Regions from separate parts of the Marinomonas maritima genome, predicted to be linked through region 3. Evidence: predicted binding sites of a transcription regulator. Region 3 holds the regulator's gene; each other region holds the start of a gene.
The links. The regulator LexA, encoded in region 3, represses DNA repair genes until DNA is damaged. The targets are predictions, from matches to a motif close to TACTGTNTANNTANACAGTA.

Region 1 (3,233 bases), 430 kb from region 3:
GATGCATTCAAGCGCGCCGATCTTGCTATGTACGAGTCAAAAAATGCAGGACGTAACCGTGTTTCAAGTCGTTTTTACTAATTGTATTTAAGCACAAGCTGATCAGACCGATGGCTGACCAGAGTTTGCTAGGTGATATAACCCCATTTTATAGTTACGAGCTCGCGGTGTTTGTTTTTTGATTAGATGGATCCGTTTTTTGTGACTGGGAGGATTGAATTCGTTTATAAATTTCTTCTCGATGAACGCTCACCTCTTTTGGTGCTTTAATGCCAATGCGAACTTGAGGGCCTTGTACACTGATTACCATGATTTCCGTATCGTCTCCGATAATGATTTTCTCGCCGGGGCGTCGAGTGACTACGAGCATGATTCCATTCCTTTATTGGTTGTAGGCGATATTTAAAATACAGTTTATGTTGTTAGTTTGTCAACAGTTTACCATTTTAGATTTCTTAATAAGTTAGGGGTTCTAGGAGTCTTGTGCTTTCTGGATGGCCTAAAAGAGGGCTCTTGCTTGTTTGACAACACCAATGATATTGATTTTTTTAGATACTTCAATCGGTCGGTAGTTGGAGTTTAGTGGTTTTAAGTAGATGTGACCTGCGTCAATGACGAGCTTTTTAAAGGTAACTTCATTGCTGTCTTCTGTATCGACAACAACCAAATCACCATTTTTGGCGCTTTGATTCGGTTCAACAAGGATAAGGTACCCTTCTGGAATACTAATACCGGAAACTGACGTCATGCTATCGCCACTCACCGTTAGCCAAAATGCATTTATCGATGTTTCAAGAGGTGAATCTAACCATTCTGAATGATTACTTAGGTTTTTTTGTGCAGGCCATGCCGCTGCTTGCAAAGCGGTAATAATAGGTCGTTGATTATCTAATAGTGACTGCTGGGAAGGGCTGTCATTGTTATAACTGGACGGATTTTCTCTGACTTCAGATGCAGTTCCAAGTAATAGCCACTCAGGATCACAGCCAATCTCTTTAGATAGGCTTATTAATTTTCGAGGATTTTGTGTTCTGCCGTCTTCGATTTTTTGTAACGATTGCTGTGTGATGCCAACACGTTTTGCTAACTCTGCTTGAGTTAGTCCTAGTTCTATTCTTTTTTTCTTAACACGGTCAGCTATAGTCATTTCCTAATGATTACAACTTTATCTGTATTTGACAAACAATAAAAACTGTTATTATATACAGCAAAGGTTGTTAAGGAGGTTATATGTCAGCCATTGCAAAAGTAGTCGTCATTGTAGGAAGTCAAACGGCACTTGCTCGAATGTTAGGTGTGAAACAAGCTCATGTTTGGAATTGGCTACATGTCCATAAGCGCTGCCCTGCCAAATATATACGGCGAGCCTCATTCGCAACTAAGGGGGAAGTAACTGAAAGTGAGCTTCTGCAAGATCATGAGAGGATATCTTGAGTGTTAATTAAACAGAATCATTATGATGTGTTTCTAATCTAATCAATCGCCGTTTAATTATGTTTGTTTATTAAAATTTACTAGGTTATTAGCGGCGTTTAAATCATACTGTACAGATATACAGTTTGAGTGTTTTTTTATGCGCGTTTCGTATCTTGGTTCTTCAGAGTCTGCTGCTTTCATTGCGGCAAACAGTATTCGAATTCCTCTTTACTCGGAGTCAGCTAAGCTTTCTCCGAAGAGTCAGCCGTCTAAAGATAAATCTTTGGACCTTAATACCTTGTGTATCCAAAACCCGACGTCGACCTTTTTTGTACGAGCTCAAGGTGAATCGATTGCCAAAGTCGATATTCAAACGGGTGATGTGTTGGTAGCGGATCGTTCATTAACCGCTCGCCATGGGGATATTGTTATTGCCTATGAGCATGGCAAGATGTCGGTCATGATATTGGAGTTAAAACCTGATGTACTGCTTCGACCTAAAAACAAAGCTTATGCGGCAAGCGCTGTTCCTGTTGTCACATCAGAAACGTCGAGCTTAGAAATATTTGGTGTTGTGACCAGTGTGGTTCGTCAGTTGGATCGTGGTTAACATTTATCTATTGTAATAAAAACGCCTTTCACTACATGATAGTGAAAGGCGTATTGGCCATCCAGCCTAGTGTTTTACCGTCACTTTAGAGCCTTCTATGGTGACGATGTAGTTATCCGTCGCTCGGCTGTTCCCCCGGCGGTATTTGAGACTTTCCTATTACTGCCTTTTCGATGTCTTTGTTACCCGCCAATGGACGAATATGCCCGTTGTCGCGATAGAAACCAATGTCTTTTAAATAGTGATCGTCAAGTTGACGAAAAACTTGGTTGGTACGGCGAGTTTCGAAATAGTCTTTAGCAGCGTTGAATAGGGCAATGATACTCATAAATATTCTCCAAATTTTTTTTTGGCGAAATTTACGAGGTTTTTTTATATAAGTGACCGCGTAAATTTCGCGGTCAATGGTGAATTACACAGGCATTGAACGCGTAGACAAAATGGAACGTACTCGTGTATAGCAAGTCGTCATAGAAGAAGCATAATGATTCAGTGTTTGTTTATTCATTTGTCTTCTCCTTCATCTTTGTTTGGCATTCGATTGTGTAATTTTTGCTCTTTGAGCTTCTTGATTTAGCCTTCTTTGATGCTTTATGTCAATTGCTTATACCGAAATAATGTTTCTTTATTTTAGTTCTTTCCGTTGGTTTCTTTTTTGTCATAAAAACAGTTGGCTGGTGGTGATATTGCTGCGGCTTTTTGCTGTACAATTTACCGCGATTTTTATTGTCCTTTTTTGTATTTAATCAGTGTAGTAGACCCCCATGGCAACAAAAGCAACAGTTTATAAAACATCGGTTCAAGTGTCCGATATGGATCGAAATCATTACCAAAGTTATGATCTAACCTTGGCATTACACCCTTCAGAAACCGAAGAGCGAATGATGGTTCGTTTGGCCGCGTTTGCTTTGTTAGCCGATGAAAAAGAAGGTGGTGAACAGTTAGGTTTTTCTAAAGGTATTAGCACGGAAGATGAGCCTGATCTTTGGCAGAAAAATTATTCTGATGAAATTCTTCTGTGGGTAGAATTGGGCCAGCCAGACGAAAAACGCCTACGGAAAGCGTGCGGTCGAGCTCGACAAGTTGTGATCGTCAACTATAACGACAAATCAGATATTTGGTGGGAACAAAATAAAGGCAAAAATAGCCGCTTTGATAACATGCGAGTGTTGCAGTTTTCGGAAGTTCAAGTACAAGCTTTGGCGAA
Region 2 (3,233 bases), on a different contig from region 3:
ATTCACGAGTACGCAACGAACCTTCAACGTAAACTTTCGAACCTTTTTTGATGAAATCACCCGCAATCTGACCCAATCGGAAATTGCCGCGATCCATAAAGGCCACTCGGTGCCATTCAGTACGTTCTTGCATTTGACCGGTTTGCTTATCACGCCAGCTTTCCGATGTCGCGATGTTTACATTTGCAACCGCTGCACCCGATGGCATAAAACGCACTTCGGCATCATTGCCTGCGTTACCAATCAAAATTACTTTGTTTATTCCACGCGCCATGACGTTGTTCTCCACTAAAAGATAGAATAAGGTTTTTAAAGAGTCACTTGTGGTGCCAATCGCATCAAAGTGTCTTTATCTAATAATTTTTTATCGACTTTAAGATAAGCAGTTTGCTCATCTTTGAAAATTTGCATGCCTTCCACTCCTTGGATTTCAGAAAGTTGATCCGCCAATTTCGATACTTCTTCATCCGTCATGTTGGGTAAGCTAAACGCTAGACTGCTTAATTGACGAGGAGCTGGTTGAGCGACACCGACCATCGACCAAACCAAAAACATCACACCAACAACCCAAAAGACGCCACTGCTTGAATGGGTTTGTAGCAACCAACCGCCACCAATACCACCCAAAAAGGACCCCATAAATTGGTGAGTAGAAAACACGCCCATTGCCGTGCCTCGGTAACCAACAGGGGCCAATTTACTAATCAGTGAAGGCAATGTCGCTTCTAATGAATTAAAGCCGACAAAATAGGCCCACAACAAAACGCCAAAGACCCAAAGATAAGGAGCCCATTGTAACAATATTGAACTTACACCCAACAAAATAAGCACCGCGACGAGCACACCTTTCATTTTGCCTTTTGATTCAGCAATAACCACTAATGGTAACATACCTGCAAAAGCAAAACCCATGATGGCAAGGTATAACCAGCTGTGTTGCGACAGTGGCAAACCAAATTGATCTATCAACAACCCAGGAACGGTCACAAACAGAGCGGTTAAACTCGCGTGTAACAGCAGCACACTGACGTTTAAAAAACGTAATTTCGAGTCTTTTAGGACAATTCCTAGCGCCACAAGACTCGGTGTCGTGTCCCGTCGAAAGGTATGCTGAACAATATTAGGCACCGCGAAAACAATCAAGATTATGCCCAGTAAAGATAAAGCAAAAGAAAGGTAGAAGAGACCAGAAAGGCCAACCAAAGCAAAAATCCAAGGCCCTAATACCAAAGACAACATGAAGGAAGCCCCGATGCTAATACCCACGATTGCCATTGCTTTTGTACGGTTTTGTTCCCTCGTCACATCGCTTAGCAGTGCCATCAAGGTACTGGCAATTGCACCCGCGCCCTGAACAGCTCGACCCAGTATCAATACCATAATATCATTAGCATTCGCACAAATTAGGCTGCCAATTGCAAACAATAAAAGACCGATGATGATCACGCGTTTACGGCCTATTTTATCGGACCACATTCCCATCGGAATTTGCAGACTCGCTTGCGTAAGTCCATATATACCAATAGCAGTGCCAATCAAAGCCGCATCTGCTCCCGTTAATCCGTCAGCCGCTACACCGATAACAGGCAAGATGAGAAATAAACCTAACATTCTAAATAAATAGATCAGCGCTAAAGCAAGGACAGAACGACGTTCAAGTAGATCCATAAGGAAGTTACAACCACTTAACTTAAGGGATTAAGAAAAAAGATATTCATTTTATAGAAAATACCGTTGAAGCTCCATTTCAACTACTGTAAAAATAGACAGTTATTTAATTTACTAGCAGATTTTTCTGTTGATCGACGTCACATTGGAGACTCATGGATACCATTACCATACGCGGGGCCCGCACTCACAATCTTAAAAATGTGGACCTAGACATCCCAAGAGACAAACTTGTGGTGATAACTGGCCTATCAGGCTCAGGTAAATCCTCGCTCGCCTTCGATACTTTATACGCCGAAGGGCAACGCCGTTATGTAGAATCCCTCTCAACATACGCTCGTCAGTTTTTATCTATGATGGAAAAGCCTGACATTGACCACATTGAAGGTCTGTCTCCAGCGATCTCTATTGAGCAAAAATCAACCTCGCATAACCCTAGATCAACCGTCGGTACAATAACAGAAATTTACGATTATCTGCGACTGTTATTTGCCCGAGCAGGACAACCTCGCTGTCCAGATCATGGTGAACCTTTAGAGGCGCAAACCATATCACAAATGGTCGATAAAGTTATATCGCTACCAGAAGAAACTAAAATGATGCTGCTTGCTCCTATCGTTAAGGATCGAAAAGGTGAGCACTTACATACTATTAGCGACCTGCTTTCAAAAGGCTTTATTCGAGCACGCATTGATGGCATCGTCGTGGATTTAGACGACGCACCGACTTTAGAAAAAAATAAAAAACACACTATTGAAGTTGTCATTGACCGCTTTAAGGTACGGTCGGATCTACAATTACGTCTAGCCGAGTCCTTTGAAACCTGTCTTGGTTTATCCGATGGCATTGCCAAAGTCATCAACATGGATGATGACAAAGAAGAGTATATTTTTTCCAGTAAATTCGCCTGTCCAGTTTGTGGGTACAGCTTAACGGAACTAGAGCCCCGCCTTTTTTCTTTTAACAACCCAAACGGTGCTTGCCAAACTTGTGATGGACTTGGTACTCATCAAATGTTTGATCCAGATAGAATCATTCATGATGAAACGCTGACTTTAGCAGAAGGAGCAATTCGTGGCTGGGGACGACGTAGTATTTTCTACTACCAGCAACTCACCGCCTTAGCAAAGCACTATAGTTTCGATATCGAGTCAAAATATCAGGACATACCAGAGGATTTTAAAAAACGTATATTACAAGGCTCAGGAAAGGACAAAATAGACTTTGTCTATATTAATGAGCGGGGCGATAAAATGACTCGCTCACACTCTTTTGAAGGTGTCATTCCAAATTTACAACGACGTTATCATGAAACAGAATCCGACAGCGTTCGTGATGACTTATCACAATACATAAGCGTTCAATCTTGTCCTGAGTGCCACGGATCTCGACTAAATCGTTCCGCACGCAATGTCTTCATTGCCGAACAAACCTTGCCTGAAGTGGTGACCTATCCAATAGCAGAATGCTTAAAATACTTCGAAAAACTGGAACTACCAGGCTCTCGTGGTGAAATCGCCTCAAAAATACTAAAAGAGATACGTGATAGGCTGACATTCTTAGTT
Region 3 (3,233 bases):
GATGAGCACCGCAAACTTCATGTCTGCGGTAATAACCCATCTTGCTCAGGTTATGAAGTAGAGCAAGGCACATTCAAGATAAAAGGCTACGATGGGCCTTTGCTAGAATGTGATAAATGCTCTTCGGACATGCAGTTAAAAACAGGACGCTTTGGTAAATATTTCGGTTGTACCAATGAAGAGTGTAAAAATACACGTAAATTATTAAAGAGTGGTGAGGCTGCGCCACCAAAAATGGACCCTGTTCCAATGCCAGATCTTGCTTGTCAAAAAGTTGAAGATCATTATATTTTACGTGATGGTGCGACAGGTTTATTTTTGGCGGCGAGTCAGTTCCCTCGTAAAAGAGAAACGCGTGCGCCCCTTGTAAAAGAATTGCTTCCTTACATGGATCAAATAGATCCTAAATACCATTTCTTTGCCAAAGCCCCTGTGGCGGATGGTGATGGCCTCCCAACTGTTATTCGCTATAGCCGTAAAACTAAAGAACAATATGTGATGACAGAAGAGGACGGCAAGCCAACAGGCTGGAAAGCTTACTTTGTTGGTTCTAAATGGGTCATCGAGGAAGGTAAGAAGAAGAAATGAGTAGTGTAAGTTTTGCTAGCCTAACGAACCAAAAAATAGATACGGCTAGGCGCTTTATTAAAGAAAGCCAAAGCAGCGAAGAAAAGTGGTTGGGGGTAGGGTTGGAAAGCTCGGCTATTTTTCAGTTAAGAAGTGCGCTGAATGGTTTATTGAAAGAAGTATCCTCTGCCTATTCATTATCTGGGTCGTTGGATGTTGCTAAATTATTAGCTGAAGCGGAAGCGAAGCAGATGATGGTGCCAGTGTTAAGTGAACTGAGTGGTTTGTTATCTCGCTCAGACTCCTGGTGTTCTCAGTTGCATCAGGCTTACTTGGTTCAGCTAGAGTGTTGTGCTGCCAGATCTATTGTTGAAGATGATAATGTCATCGGACGTGGAAGTGACGCGGGCGCTTCAGTTGGCTTTTACTTGGCTAGTTTAGTTGAGTTGGTGTTACGTTTTAGAGAAGAGTCATCAGAGTATTGAATATGAAAGAGTCCTACCTAGAAATTGTTGAGCTGGATAACGGCGATATTGTGCTCAGACCAGCCAGTGAAGACGGAGAGGAAACAATGCCACTGGCAACCTTGCAGATATCGGATGACACACGATCGTCTTTAAAGGATCGTTATTTTGAATTGGCAAAATGCATGTTTCATGCGGGTATTGATTTTGTTTATTCAGACGAAACTTATTTTGATGAAGAGTCCGGATATCTTGAAGGCGAAGAGTTGCGCCCGAAGATACTGCATTGAGTCTTAGATATATAGTTAGGGTAAAAGGCGAAGCGATGGCTTCGCCTTTTTGTTGAACGCTAAATTCCTTGGCGTATAACGCCGACGGATAGACCTTCAATAACAAATTCTTCGCTTTCTAGGTCAACAATAATGTCATTAAAGTCTTCATTTTCTGGAATGAGTCGAACAATGCTGCCATTTTGTTCAAATCGCTTTACCGTCACTTCGTCACCTATTCGAGCAACGACGATTTGACCATTTTGAACAGTGGTGGTTTTATGAACGGCTAAAAGATCGCCTTCCATAATGCCAATATTTTTCATACTTGTTCCAGAGACGGAAAGAAAATAATCTGCTTTTGGAGAAAACATGCTTGCTGGTATGTTGACATGAGAGGCAATATTTTCCTGAGCAAGAATCGGATAACCTGCAGCGACCTTTCCTATAATGGGCAGGCCAAGGTCTTCTGGTTCATCGTTCGATGCTTGATTGACTAAACGAATTCCACGAGAAGCGCCCGAGAGCATTTCAATAGCCCCTTTTCTACACAAGGCTTTTAGATGTTCTTCGGCAGCATTGGGGGATTTAAACCCAAGTCGACGAGCTATTTCAGCTCTGGTTGGCGGAAAACCAGTTTCACTAATAAATTCGCGAATGGTTTCTAGTACGTCAGATTGTCTTTTGGTTAATTTAATCATAGGTTATCTGGTTGTTTATACAGTAACTGTTATTATATACAGTATTCTTAACTAATCTCAATGATATAAATGCTTTCAGATGAACTAAAAAAACAAATACAACTTGCTTACCGAGCCTCTTTAGAGGCGAAGTCCCATAAACCAAGGGCTGGCCAGCGGGAAATGATCGGCGCCATCGCACGAACTTTGGGTAATATAAAACAAGGTAGTGAGGGCGAGCGACTCGATGAAAAACATGTCGCTGTCATTGAGGCGGGCACAGGCACAGGTAAAACTTTGTCTTATTGCTTGGCTGCAATCCCTATTGCGAAAGCTCGAGGCCTTAAATTAATCATATCTACTGCCACGGTGGCGCTACAAGAGCAGATTCTTCATAAGGAGTTGCCAGATCTACTTGAACATACTGAGTTGAGTTTTAAATACACACTGGCGAAAGGGCGAGGGCGCTATTTGTGTCTGAATAACCTTGAAGGCTTTTTAAGCTCAGAAGAACAGGCCATGGAAGACATGTTCGCTGGTCTTTTTGAGCAACACCTTAACTCGGATGATGTGAATACCGCTCTTTACCAAGAAATGGACACCGCATTGGGTAAAGGTGAATGGGATGGCGATAAAGATAATTGGGCAGGCATTATTCGAGATCAAGATTGGCGTCGCTTAACCACCGATCACCAACAGTGTACAAATCGAAATTGTGCTAACTATTCTGCGTGTCCGTTCTTTAAAGCGAGAGCTGAGATTGAAGTGGCAGATGTTATCGTGGCGAACCATGATTTGGTGCTAGCCGACTTGTCTCTGGGTGGTGGTGCAATACTTACACCGCCAAAAGAGACTATTTATGTATTTGATGAGGGTCATCATCTTCCAGATAAAGCGATAGGTCATTTTCGGCATGAAGTGCGTTTGCAGCAAAGTATTGCTTGGCTTCGTCAGCTTGAGAAAAACTTGGTCAACTTGAAGCAGGAGTTGACAGATGATGTCAGTCTTACTGGTCAGTTGTTGCTAAAAGTTCCGCAGCAAATACAAAGTATTGTGAATTTCATCCAATACGCACAGCAGGGTCTAGCCCCTTATATTCAAGGGTTAGGCTTGGATCAAGAAAATAACCAGCATCGTTTTGAATTTGGCCTCGTTCCGGATGAGCTTCGTCAGTTGGCGTACAGCCTGCAAACGTCTTATCAAAAGTTATTTAAAAACATCGAAAGCATTCAAGATGAATGTAAAAAGACCAA
Region 4 (3,233 bases), on a different contig from region 3:
AATTGATAGCGTACAAAATCTTGAAAAATCACCCCAACACGCTTAAGAAGCGCGGTTTCATCCCATTCGAGTAAATCCAACCCATCTAATAAAATGCGTCCTTGTGTTGGATTGTAAAGGCGTGTGAGTAATTTTATTAAGGTGGTTTTACCAGAACCATTTTCCCCCACAATAGCGAGACTGTGACCGGGACGAATATGCAGCGTGACATTTGATAGCGCGGATTTTTCACTTCCTGGATACTGAAACGACACATCTTCAAAGCGAATACCATCGTTTGGTTTTGGGCCAATTAATAAACCACGGGTGGACGATGGCGTTTCCTGTTCTAGGTACTCATATAAGTTCGACAAATAAAGGTTGTCTTCATACATGCCGCTGATCGCTGTCAATGAGGCTGAAACAGAGCTTTGGCCTTGCTTGAATAAGAGTAAATACATGGTCATTTGACCTAATGTGATCGCACCAATAATGGTGTCACTGACAATCCAGCCGTAGGCACCATAAAATACCAGTGTGCTGATGACACCAAGAGCAAAGCCCCAGGTTTCTCTTCGAAGAATAAGGCGCTTACTTTCTTTAAACAGTTTGAGGAAAATTTCAGAGTAGCGCTGTAAAAAACGCTCTCCCAGCTGATAAAGGCGAACTTCTTTTATGTTGTCTTCCCGAGCCAGTAACGTTTCTAAATAGTTTTGCTGTCGGACTTCGGGCGAGCGCCAGCGGAACATCAAAAAAGCATCGCCAGAAAACTTTGCTTCGGCGATAAAAGAGGGCAACGCCCCACAGATTAGCAAAGCTAATGCCCATGGCGAAAAATGCCAGAGTAAGACCGCAAAACTTGATAAAGAAATGGCATTTTGAAGTAACGAAAAAGTTTTATTGACCAAGGCGAGCGGCCGGCTTGATGCTTCGCGCCGAGCGCGGACAAGCTTGTCGTAAAACTCAGAGTCTTCAAAATGAGACAGGGTTAGGTTTTGGGCTTTTTCTAAGATCATCAAGTTAACTTTTTGACCTAACAAACCTTGTAGAATGGCCTGCTGCGCTGTTAATGCTCGCTGTGCCGCGGCAATGATAAGAACCAAGATCCCTTCTAGCACCACATAGTTAAGTGCTGTTTCATAGTGCAATACTTGGTCTTGCTTGTAGCTTTCCATGGCGGCCAATACAGCGTCTACGATTAACTGCCCGACGTAAGCCATCGCTGCAGGTAGTACGCCTGCAATCAAGGTGGCGAGTGCGAGTCCAATCGTAAGAGAGGGAGACGTTTGCCACACCAAGTTGATCGCCCGACGGCTATAGCGAAAGACGCCGAGCATGTTTTTATCGACAGTGTTTTTAGGCGAGTCGGTAGGCTTCATTAAAAGTCCTGATTTAAAAAAGGGTGAGGTAAAGTATACGTGAGAGCGTGCGTTGGAGAGAATTTTTTTGGAGCGTCAGGATTTAGATTGAGAAATAACAGCCCTTGATGCAAAGGCTCTGGGTATTAATTGTGCTTATGACGACGGCGATCATTAGAAATGGCTGGCAGCGGTATTTGATGCCGCATTATGCGGCATCACTTTCAACGAAGTCGCTTACCTCTTCATCATCAAATACGACGGTGTTTTCATCTTCGTCGTAAACCGCTTCTTCATCCGGTTCTATAACCAGATCTTCTAGGGCTTTTTTAGACGGTGATTCGGTCAGGTCAAGCTGAGCATTTGTTGCTTTATCGTTGGTTTTTTTAGACTTTTGGGGGGCTTTCTTTTTGGTACCTAAAACGTCTAAGAGCGATTCTTTGTTCTGAGCTAGGTACATGGAGAGCGCTTCTTTTTGACTATGGTCACCGGCTAGATTGCTCTGATCTAAAATTTCATACAGCGCTTCGGCCGTGTCCAACAATTTATCGTACGCATCGGCTTCCGTTTTTGAAGTAAACGTCATTTTTTCGATTCCATCGCGTTCTACAACATATTTGATAATTACAGGCATGATCCACCTCGTGAAATAATATACTGTATAAATATACAGTATTATTTTCCCTCTTGTCTAGTGCTTTTATTTGTTGATCTGAGTAATGATTGTTAAAGTGGCGCTCTTGATGAAGGAAACGGTTTTTATGCAACTCGATTTATCCCAATTAGATTTTTCTATCATTACAGACCATGTTGAAATTGCGTTAACCATTTCTTGGGCTTTACTGTTTTATATTGTGCGTCGTTACACGAAACGTATGATTCGTGTGAATCAGAATATTGAACACGATAAAAAGCGTCAGAGAATCAATACGGTCGATAACATATTTAACCTTTTTTTAGTTGTTGGCTTTATTCTAATTTGGTCATCTGAATTACAAAATATCGCGATTTCGATCGCTGCCTTTATGGTGGCGTTGGTGATCGCAACAAAAGAATTTATCGCCTGTATCGTTGGTGCATTTTATCGCGCGAGCACACGGCCTTATCAGGTTGGAGATTGGATCCGTATTGCTAATTATGAAGGCGAAGTCACGGACAGTGATTGGCTTTCAACGACGTTGTTTGAAGTGGATTTAAAAGGCGGGAGCTACACTTACACAGGGCGTACAACAGTAGTGCCGAATAGTGTTTTATTGGTTCATACGGTGCAAAACTTGAACTATATGCGTCGTTATGTGACGCATACCTTTTCTGTTTGTCGCAATACCGATGACGTAAACCTGTTTGCTATTAAAGAGCAGATACTCGAGAGAATTCGAGAATACAGCGAACATTTTCATGAGGTAGCGACCCGTTATAACAGCTTAATCGAGAAGCGTTTGGACATTAAGATTTCCGGCCCAGAGCCGCGAGTACGCATCACTACGACCCCAGAGGGCTTTAACGTTTTTACGGTTTCTTTGTTTTGTCCTACTGAAGAAGCCGTCGATATTGAGCAAAAAGTAACAGAAGATTTTATGCGATTTTGGTTTGAAATGCGCAGCATGGCTGTCGATGCGACTGGGAGAGAATAATGAGATTAGACCATATAGTTAGCGTCGGTGTTTTGGTCGTTGCATCGTTACTATTAACCGGATGTAATAGTTTTCGTGTTGGTGAAGCAGAAGTGAATCAAGAAGTAGCGAAGCAACTCGCTCAGCCTCAAGAAAACCATATTAAACTCACGTTAGACAATAATACGCTTAATCTTGATTTGATCATCGACTCTGCCAATGTCGATTTTACCGAGCGCGACGGTGGCTTAGTATTGGTGGATTTGATCAGTAATATGACGGG

Region 1: M3I01_RS08310 (S24 family peptidase) is a predicted target of LexA. The motif match lies at 1,541-1,560, and genes of this name have one in related genera.
Region 2: uvrA (excinuclease ABC subunit UvrA) is a predicted target of LexA. The motif match lies at 1,753-1,772, and genes of this name have one in related genera.
Region 4: M3I01_RS18535 (YebG family protein) is a predicted target of LexA. The motif match lies at 1,993-2,012, and genes of this name have one in related genera.

What each region holds. Positions count from the first base shown of each region.
Region 1 is NZ_JAMZEG020000002.1:485,022-488,254, forward strand. It holds gene M3I01_RS08290 (sensor domain-containing diguanylate cyclase) at 1-81, shown strand, start outside; gene csrA (carbon storage regulator CsrA) at 155-370, opposite strand; gene M3I01_RS08300 (LexA family protein) at 500-1,147, opposite strand; gene M3I01_RS08305 (YdaS family helix-turn-helix protein) at 1,231-1,434, shown strand; gene M3I01_RS08310 (S24 family peptidase) at 1,574-2,026, shown strand; gene M3I01_RS08315 (DUF1127 domain-containing protein) at 2,139-2,354, opposite strand; gene M3I01_RS08320 (YaeQ family protein) at 2,791-3,233, shown strand, end outside.
Region 2 is NZ_JAMZEG020000004.1:260,036-263,268, forward strand. It holds gene ssb (single-stranded DNA-binding protein) at 1-274, opposite strand, end outside; gene M3I01_RS16350 (MFS transporter) at 310-1,668, opposite strand; gene uvrA (excinuclease ABC subunit UvrA) at 1,824-3,233, shown strand, end outside.
Region 3 is NZ_JAMZEG020000002.1:911,712-914,944, reverse strand. It holds gene topA (type I DNA topoisomerase) at 1-588, shown strand, start outside; gene M3I01_RS10365 (DUF6586 family protein) at 585-1,052, shown strand; gene M3I01_RS10360 (hypothetical protein) at 1,055-1,321, shown strand; gene lexA (transcriptional repressor LexA) at 1,381-2,001, opposite strand; gene dinG (ATP-dependent DNA helicase DinG) at 2,071-3,233, shown strand, end outside.
Region 4 is NZ_JAMZEG020000001.1:480,844-484,076, forward strand. It holds gene M3I01_RS02420 (ABC transporter ATP-binding protein) at 1-1,358, opposite strand, end outside; gene M3I01_RS18535 (YebG family protein) at 1,546-1,971, opposite strand; gene M3I01_RS02430 (mechanosensitive ion channel family protein) at 2,081-2,971, shown strand; gene M3I01_RS02435 (DUF1439 domain-containing protein) at 2,971-3,233, shown strand, end outside.